Regions from separate parts of the Chryseobacterium sp. GW821-FHT04C04 genome, predicted to be linked through region 2. Evidence: riboswitches for the same ligand, from Rfam matches in the RefSeq annotation. Region 2 holds a riboswitch; each other region holds the start of a gene.
What was found. A riboswitch is a leader RNA that binds a small molecule or an ion and turns the genes downstream of it on or off. The one in region 2 is predicted to bind cobalamin.
Positions count from the first base shown of each region.

Region 1: linked by a shared signal. The riboswitch ahead of AC07UM_RS18845 (acyl-CoA thioesterase) and the one ahead of AC07UM_RS10595 (TonB-dependent receptor plug domain-containing protein) in region 2 are both predicted to bind cobalamin.
Region 3: linked by a shared signal. The riboswitch ahead of AC07UM_RS04790 (T9SS type A sorting domain-containing protein) and the one ahead of AC07UM_RS10595 (TonB-dependent receptor plug domain-containing protein) in region 2 are both predicted to bind cobalamin.

Region 1 covers NZ_JBWKTO010000005.1:436,688-439,858, reverse strand. The annotation lists gene AC07UM_RS18855 (XAC2610-related protein) at 72-767, shown strand; gene AC07UM_RS18850 (HD domain-containing protein) at 776-1,366, shown strand; gene AC07UM_RS18845 (acyl-CoA thioesterase) at 1,423-1,806, opposite strand; cobalamin riboswitch at 1,923-2,101, opposite strand; gene AC07UM_RS18840 (hypothetical protein) at 2,135-2,935, opposite strand; gene AC07UM_RS18835 (ATP-binding cassette domain-containing protein) at 2,966-3,171, opposite strand, start outside.
Region 2 covers NZ_JBWKTO010000003.1:142,972-146,142, forward strand. The annotation lists gene AC07UM_RS10595 (TonB-dependent receptor plug domain-containing protein) at 1-1,454, opposite strand, end outside; cobalamin riboswitch at 1,564-1,749, opposite strand; gene AC07UM_RS10600 (transporter) at 1,842-2,789, opposite strand; gene AC07UM_RS10605 (cytochrome-c peroxidase) at 2,800-3,171, opposite strand, start outside.
Region 3 covers NZ_JBWKTO010000001.1:1,071,778-1,074,948, reverse strand. The annotation lists gene clpP (ATP-dependent Clp endopeptidase proteolytic subunit ClpP) at 1-461, shown strand, start outside; gene AC07UM_RS04790 (T9SS type A sorting domain-containing protein) at 677-1,750, opposite strand; cobalamin riboswitch at 1,850-2,043, opposite strand; gene AC07UM_RS04785 (esterase-like activity of phytase family protein) at 2,279-3,171, shown strand, end outside.

The DNA.
Region 1 (3,171 bases), on a different contig from region 2:
TTTTGAGATCGGTATTATGATTCGTATTTTTGTTAGCAATAGAAAACACTTAAATCCAAATTACTATTACCATGAATATTTTAAATAAGTATAAGAACTTATCGGCTTTTCTTGTATTGGGTCCTTTATGTTTCGGGCAATATCAGTTTGAAGTAAAAAATGCGTCAAAAAACTATAGTGCTATCATCAAGGTAGAAAATTGTTATGACAGCCGATGCAGTGGGAAGGGGACTGTGGAGCTGTTTGATAACAGAAACAGTAAGGTGCAGACTTTTGTTTCCGATGACCTTGTTCTGGAAATAGAAGAAAGCCAGAAGCTGACCCCGGGGAAAATGATTCAGTTAACGAAGCCGCAAAATTCTGTGATTATAGATGATTTTAATTTTGACGGAACAGAAGACATTGCCATAAGGAACGGAAATATGGGGAACTATAGCGCTGCTTCATACGATGTATATGTGTTCAATAGTACCAGAATGGCATTTGTGAAGAGTAAAGAGCTTACGGATCTTGCTTCCAATTCCCTTGATATTTTTGATGTTGATGCCAAGCGCAAACGCCTCATCGCCTATGGAAAGTCAGGATGCTGCAAAATTTTTACGATGGAATATGTCGTAATTCCGAATAAAGGACTGGATATGGTCTTTGAAAAGGAAGAAGATACAACCAATGAAGATCGGGTAAAAGTAATAACGAAAGAAAAGATCAATAATAAATGGAATACCAAAACAAAGGTATATCCTGCAGATCAATATAATAGAAAATAAGAAGTAAGATGAAAATTCAGAAAGAAATCGATTTTATCCTGGCAGTGGATGCTTTGAAAAATGTACAGAGAAGGAATTATAATGCAGACGATTCCCGAAGAGAAAATACAGCGGAACACTCCTGGCAGATTATCATTCTGGCTCAGATACTTTATCCATATGCGAAAAACCGTACCGATATAGATTTGTTAAGGGTGATAAGAATGCTATCCATTCATGATCTGGTGGAAATAGAAGCCGGAGACACTTTTATTTTTGATGAAAAAGCAATGGTAGGAAAGTTTGAAAGAGAGAAAGCATCTGCTCAAAAGATCTTCGGAATTCTGGATGAACCTTTACGTTCGGAATTCTTTAATTTGTGGCTTGAGTTTGAAGAAGAGAAAACACCGGATGCTGTTTTTGCGTGTGGAATAGATAGAATCATGCCATTTATCTTGAATTCCCATACTTCAGGAAAGAGCTGGACAGAAGCCGGAGTAACAGAAAAGCAAATCAGGAATATACTTGAAAATGCAATCACAAGAGCTTCAGATGAAATGGGAGAGGCTTTTGAACTGCTGCTGAATAGAAGTCTGGAAACAGAAAAAGTGGTAAAATAACTTTGATAAGAATATAAAAAGCTTCGGGCGGCCAAAGGCCGCCCGAAGCTTTTTATTTATAGTATTTGGATTGGTTTCTTGAATTCGTCTATCGCTACAAAAGTGAAATCACCTACAATGGCTTTTTCTCTTTCATAGGAATACATTTGCTCGGTGTAGATCTCAACGTTTACTTTCATACTGGTTTTTCCTACGTATGACACTTTTCCGATCAACTCAACAATCGTTCCGGCAGGAATAGGTTTCTTGAAATCGATCTTGTCACTGCTCACTGTTACCACTCTTTTTCTTGCAAATCGGGTTGCGGTAATAAAAGCTACTTCGTCCATCAGCTGCATCGCTGTACCTCCAAAAAGGGTATCATAATGATTGGTTGTGTTAGGGAAAACCGCTTTAAAGATTCTGGTTTCGGATGCTTCAATTCTTTCTTCTGTAGTCATATATCATTATTAATTAAAGCGAAATAAAATGATATTAAAATAACAGAACAATGACAGGAACTTATAGAATTCCTGAAACAATCCATCAGATCAATACAACTTCAAATCGCGAAAGTTACATGTTTAAGAAAAAGGCAGGTCTCCTGACTCGTAACATCTTTATCTCCTTCCCATGCCTCGCACAGTGGATCCTTGATAAAGATTTCAGTTACTTACAGTTGCGCGACAGTCCGTGATTTTCACACGGTTCCCTTTTAATCTGCAGTGATGCAGAACCAATTTCTGTGATGAATAAGTGTAAAACTTTTCGAGTGCAAAAATAATGAATTTATTCCGGATTATGGTAAATAATCTGGCTGATTACTCTACCTTTCTTGATCGTCCAGAGAGTGGTATATCTGTTCTCTCCTGAACCATTTATCATGTATAGGAAAATATTGTCGCTGTCAAGAGAGGTTACTCCAATATTCTCAAAATCCATGGTAGGCTGGAACATGTTTTTGATCGCTTCTCTTACAAAGACAGAACCTCTTCCGGGCTGCTGTACTCTGATCGATTTGATCTCGGTCATTCCTTCAGGAAGGTCGTTTCCAATTCCCCAGGGCTTTACTTTATCGATGGTAAGAAGTTTTCCTTCTGCATCTTTTTCCTTTTTACGGTAGCCGGCGTTGGAAGGATAAACATCAATCACAACCTTGCTTCTTTGGGCAGTAGGAATTTTCGGATCAGAATTGTCTGTGAAAATAAGTGATCTTCCGTTTTTAGATTTTGAAGGAGTATACGCCGGAAGCTGATCGATATAAGCAATACGTTCTTTATTGACCATTCCTTCTTTATCAAGAGTTTCATAACGTACAAACGGTTTGTCATCATCCTGTTTTTCAGGATATTTGATCCAGATCCATTCTGTCTCTCCGGGAGCAGGCTTTACATAAACGAATACATCACCTTTACGCATACGGATCTTGTCTACAATTTTTCGGTAATTGTCTTTATGAACCCGTACATTGGCATATCCCTCTTCAGCTTTTACAACTCCGAAAGGAACCTTATTCTGTCCTTTTACAAAGGCTAAAGAAAAAATACTGAAAGCGGATACATAGAATGCTTTGTTTATGAAAGTCATCATGAAAATTTTTTGATCCCCCAAATATATAAATTAAATGCTTTTCGGGAGATAATTATACCGCTGCAGTTCTTTAAAATCTTGTATTTGTTTCAGATGGCCGTCAGAAAGCAGATATATTGAGTCTGAAATATCCAGAACATCCTGATAATTATGGTCAGAAATGATAAAACCTTTATCGTTTGATTGTTGGCGAATGGTTTTCTTTAATTTTTCGCAAACTTTTGGAGAAAGACTGT
Region 2 (3,171 bases):
TAGGTAAATCCTACATCATATTGATTGGTAAATTCCGGTTTCAGATACGTGTTTCCGATATTGGTATAATACAAATCGTTGAAGGTTGGAAGTCGGAAAATCCTTTTATAGAAAGCTCTAAGAGTAAGCTCCGGAATGATCTCAGGCTGATAGCTCATAAATACGGCAGGTGTCCACTCTCTTGCATCTCCCGGTCTTTTGTTTTTTCTTACTTCTTCAAAGGTAAAGGTTCCTAAAAGGCTTCCCAGAATTTTGAATCTGTTCCACTGATATGTTGTTGCCAATGCTACCAATGTGGTGTAACGTGTAGGATAAGAAAAGTTATCCAGATTGGCATCCAGATTATTGTACTGAAAATCTCCACTCAGACTGACATCCCAATTGGGTGTGATAGAATAGATATTGGATGAGGAAAGATAGAGTTCTCGTTGGATATAGGTGTTATCGTTATAAATAATAGACTGCGAACGAACCGTATCCATGAAATGGGTATAATCGTAAGCAAATTTTGCTTTCAGCTGGGTTTCAAATTTTGGAAACAGCTTTTTTCGAAGATTAGCCTGTACAAAATAATTTTCATCGGAAAGTCTTGCGCCTCTCCCTCCAAAACGACCATTGACAATAGGTGCCGGCATGCCACGGTCTGAAATATAACCATAACCTCTGATGTTCCAGCTTCCGTTATTTAAGGTTCCGTTGAGAGAAGTTTCAAAACGCTTTGCTTTGATATCCGAGTCCTGTCTCTTTGCGATGGTATCATAGGCCTGTTGTCCATCAGGATATTTCTTAGCATACCGGAATCTATAAATTCCGTCACTCTGCATAAATTCTCCACTGAAGCTGGCAGAAACTTTGCCTGAAATCTTCTGCTCTAATCGGAATGATGGATTGAAAAGATCAATGGAAGCACTTTTTGCTCGTATAACCAAATTTGTTTTTCTTGCTCCTTTAAATACAGGAGTTTTAGGCTGTAAATAGATAGATCCCGAAGATCCGAAGTCTTTTGCCGGCTGGAAGATTTCACTTTTCTGCCCGTTATACAATGATATTTCTTCCAGATCATCCAAAGAATATCTTCCCAGATCTACCAGTCCGTTTTGGGCATTTCCCAGTTGAATCCCATCATAGAAAACACCTACATGCTGGCTTCCCATACTCCGGATATTAATGGTTTTCAAACCACCCAAACCACCATAGTCTTTGATCTGAACGCCGGAAAAATACCGCAGAGCATCTGCTACAGAATGACTGTTCAGTCTTTCCAGCTGCTCGCCCTGTAAGGTTTGTGCCGGAAGGATTTCTTTAAAATTCTTTTTGTAAAGATTGATTCCTTTAATGGTCTCTTCCTCCAGACTATCTTTTTTCTTGGTTTGGGAAAACAAAAGTTGAGATGTTATCACCAGTATTGTGAAAACAGCTTTATGAATTGTAGAAGTAGTTAGTTTTGCTGCCATTAGCTCATTTAAGATAATGATGACACTAATGGATATAAGAAAACAACGACAAAGCACAGCTATCACTGCACAGAATCATTGATGTCCTAAGCTTTATTCCACGAAAGCGTCAAACGATTATTTTCTGGCAGGTCTTCTGACTTACTCCATTTTTGAAATCCTTCCCATAAAAAAAACAGTGGATATATTTTTCAAAAATCTTGGTGTGGAGCTTACAGCAGCGGGTCTGTCCCGGATTTTCACCGGATTCCCTTTTAAGAGCTTTTTAGGGCTCACCAAATTTCGGCAAAGATAAAGAATTATTCCTAACCCCCAATTAAAATCATGATTCATAAACAATTAAAGCTCCCGAAGGAGCTTTAACATCATTTTATTAAGGGTTTCACTTTAAATTCCAATATTCAGGAAAATACTGAATCTCGACTTTGCTTCAATATCTCCGCCTGCCAACCGGGTATACATAGGAAGCATGAGTTCAGTTCCCAAACTTAGCTTTTTATAAGAGGCTTCAAATCCTAGTTTCCCATACAAAGCACTTCCTGCAGTATTGGGTAAAGCTTCATCGAATTGTTTATTCTGGGCATACACTTCTCCCTGAACGCCCGTCTTTACAGAAAAAATAGATTTTTCATTTCCCGCAACCTGGTAAAAACCCGTCGCAGCATAGTTCCATTGGTTTCCAAAACGGTAATTTTTCTTATTTTCCGTCTTGATCGTATAGTCTGTATTGACCATTACTGCCACTTTATCTTTCTGAAACTTATAATTCAAAGCGGCCTGATAATCCCAGCTTCCAGTTCCCAGCTGAAAACTCGGATTGACACCGGAAACTCCTTTTTCATCAAATTTCCCCAAAGGAATTTTCACTCCTAAACCTCCGCTCAGATGGTGGAAATTATCTTTAGAGCTCATCAGCTGGTAAATTCCCATCAGATTCAGATCCCCTATTCCATTGATTTTGATATCTCCCTGTAAGGTTTTCTTTTCATGGAAATGGAAGGGCAGACTTGCATATACACTCAGCTTTTTAGTCAATGGAATTTTCCCCCAAAGCTGCAGGGTATTGAAATACTGATCCTGCGTAAGATCTTTTACAAATAAATTTTCTTTGGCTTTGTAATGCTGGGCAAAGTATTTGATTCCGATAAACTGTGGGTTCAATAAAGATTCAAAGCCTGAAGATCCGTTTCCTGCTGCACAGCCGCAAGCATCACAATCATCATCAAAATCGAATCTGCTAAAGGTATCCGGAGCACTATAAGCACTGTCTCTAATGGTATTTGCCTGATACAGATTAAACAGGATCAAACTTAGTATCAATATAATCTTCTTCATTTTTTATAAATTATTCTGCAAATTTTGGATTGGATATAAAACTTTTGTCTGACAGTGTTTTCAGGAATGCAATGATCGACTGTTTTTCCTGACTGTTCATGGTAATTCCTATATGACCGTTCTGTTTCAGCTGTGGATCCAGATTGGCATTATCTTCTACCTGATTCGAATAGAAATTAAGGACCGCATCTAAGGTGTAAAATCTCCCGTCATGCATGTAAGGTGCTGTATATTCTACATTTCTTAAACTCGGAACACGAAATTTCATCCAATCTACCTGATTAAGGGTTACCCTGTACCGTCCTGCATCCTTAAATTCCGTGTTATAATACATTCCTGTATTCCGGAAACTCTCATCAGTAAACAGTTCTCCGCTATGACA
Region 3 (3,171 bases), on a different contig from region 2:
CGGCACAGCTTTTATTCTTAGAAAGTGCAGACCCATCAAAAGATATTCAGATCTATATCAACTCTCCTGGTGGTAGCGTATATGCCGGTTTAGGTATTTATGATACGATGCAGATCATCAAGCCGGATGTAGCGACAATCTGTACAGGTATGGCTGCTTCTATGGGAGCTGTATTATTGGTTGCCGGAGAAAAAGGAAAACGTTCTGCGCTTAAGCACTCAAGAGTAATGATCCACCAGCCTTCAGGAGGTGCTCAGGGAGTAGCTTCAGATATGGAGATCAACTTGAGAGAAATGCTGAAATTAAAGCAGGAGCTTTATGAAATCATCGGTCACCACTCAGGACAAACGTATGAGTGGGTAGAGAAATCTTCTGACAGAGATTACTGGATGACTTCTGAAGAAGCTAAAGGTTACGGAATGGTAGATGAGGTTCTACAAAGATCTACAGAGAAAAAATAATTGATTATAAAATCATAAGAAACCGCACCCATCTGGTGCGGTTTTTTGTTTACCACAAAAGTTTTTTCCCGGAAAATTAAAACGCTTACAAATACTGGAGACGTAAAATTCCCCTCTTCAGGAGGAGTGAAAATTCAAATAATTTTTGACGGGGTGGTTTTACGTGTAGTTCTGGACATATCCTTATAAAAAAAGCGCCTTTCAAGGCGCTTTCTCTATTTCTTAACCATTTTATGGATCGTAGTACTTTCAGCAGTTTTAATTTCAACAAAATAAACCCCTGAAGTTAAAGACTGGATCGTAATCTTTGCTTCCTGAGAAGTCATTACCTTCTGTCCTGTGGCAGAATACATATTCACTTCCTTCAGTTTCTCAGCAGTTTCAATCTGAATAAAATCACTTGCAGGATTAGGATAAATACTGAATTTTTTCTTATTCACATCGGACGTTCCCAGTGTTGCATTAGATGCTTCAGTCGGGGTAAATGGTCTTCTCTGTCCAAAACTCAATCCCAACCAGTCGTTGTTGCTCAACTGAATCTGAGAAAGGTTAGTTTTGGTTTGCCAGCTCGACAAGTCTTTTCCTTTATACAACTTCCAGCTATCTGATCCGGAAGCGTTCCCGGTGAATGAATTCAATGATAAATTGGAAATCTGATTATTGACGGATGTAACATTAAAATAGGAAGTCTGTGACTGGATCAGTTGTAAAGCCTGTTCAGCCGTTATACTTCCATTATATTTTATTCCAAAGACAAAAGAATTGGCACTTCCGTTGGCATTATCAGTTCCAAAATCGATTACGATAAGACTTGTATTGCTTCCTGTTCCAATCCAGTTGGTAACCTGAGATGGAGTATACCATGTAGAGCTGTAAGCTGCAACGGGAGTAGAGGGAGGAGTATCGTAATGATCAAGACCATATGCCACTCCATACCATTTTCCGTCAACCAATGGAGTATACCCTACACCATTGTTCCACGTCATGTTTGATGCGCTGGGCCCAGACCATGTTATCCAGCTATCATCAGTAGTGGAGGTGTGATGATTATAATTCAGAATAGAAAGATATCCTGTAGGAATGTCAACCTGCATTTTGGATTCTGCGGCCACAATTGCATTGATAAGATCTTCCATCACTAAATCATTGCTATCAAAACGATATCCCCACGCATAAGAATTGGGAGTATTATCGTCATTAAAATCAGCAATGAAATAGGCCTTTTTAGAACCGGTTCCTACCCAAAATTTGATGTCGTTTTCTGTGAATTGGGCCGACAATAACTGCATACAAAGCAGTAAGAAAAAAAGATAGATTTTTCTCATGATATAATTAAATTAAAGTTTTATTCCCGAAACTTATCTTCAGAGTAAAAATAATTCCTTCTCTGAAGCCCGTATCTTAAGGCAGGTCTCCTGGCTCACATCTTACAGCTTCCTTCCCGGATTTTCAGACCCAGTGGATATTGTTGTGCTATAAGTTTAAACAGTTTACAGTTGCGGGTACAGCCCAAGATTTGAATATTATTCTCACTTGATTCCCTATTAATGAACATTGTTCAGCCTTAAAAAACGCTGCAAATATATCATATAAATAGGTGAGTCCGTTTTGTGAATTATTTTTTTTTAGAGATTCTTAAAAAGCTGATTTTCATATTAATTAATGATTGGGTTGAATGATTAATGTTTTATTTTAAAATTCAATGTTTTTCTGTTTATATTCAATTCATTTTGAGGTTCCATTGTTAAAACACAATTATCATTATATTCAAGATGAGTTTACAATCAATTTATACTTTCGCAGCCATAAAAGTGAATATGAAAAAATTACTATTGTCTGTTGTAGTGCTGGCAGTATTGGCTTCATGTAAAAGTGATGATGATACCACAATGATTAACCAGGATATTAATTATTCCAAACTCCCTCAGGAGTTTCCATTTACCAAATTGGCTACGATAAACGGAGTAGATGTTATCAATGGCGGATTTGGCTCCGGAGCTGCGGCTCACCCTACGAGAAAAGGCGAATTTTATGTCATTACAGACAGGGGACCCAACACGGACTTCCAGAATGGAAAAAAATTCTTAACCCCTAACTTTACTCCTACCATTATGCATTTTAAAATCAATGCTGATGGAAATGTAGAGGTGATCAAATATATTAAGCTTAAAAATCCATCGGGACAGCCTATTACAGGCTTACCAAACCCTGTAGGAATGGGGAGTACAGGAGAAATAGCCTATGATGCATCCGGAAATGTTCTGGGTACGGATACATATGGCCTGGACAGTGAAAGTATTGTTGCTGCGGCTGACGGTACATTTTGGGTTTCTGATGAATATGGTCCGCATATCGTGCATTACAGCGCAGATGGAGTAGAAATGGAAAGAATAAGCCCGATAGGTGTAAATACAGGAACAAGAAAATTACCTGCTGTTTTAGCCAAAAGAAGGGCTAACAGAGGAATGGAAGGACTTGCTATGACCCCGGACGGAAGAACATTGGTTGGAACAATACAGTCGATGATGTATGTGCCCAGCAAAGCATTGGCAACCAATACTAGCTTAACAAGAATTGTCACATTTGATATTATTACAGGGCAGACCAAGCAGTTTTTATACAAACAGGATGGAGGCGCTTCTGACTCGGTTTGTGATATTACGGCATTAAGTAATAATGAATTCTTAGTGATTGAAAGAGATGGAAATTT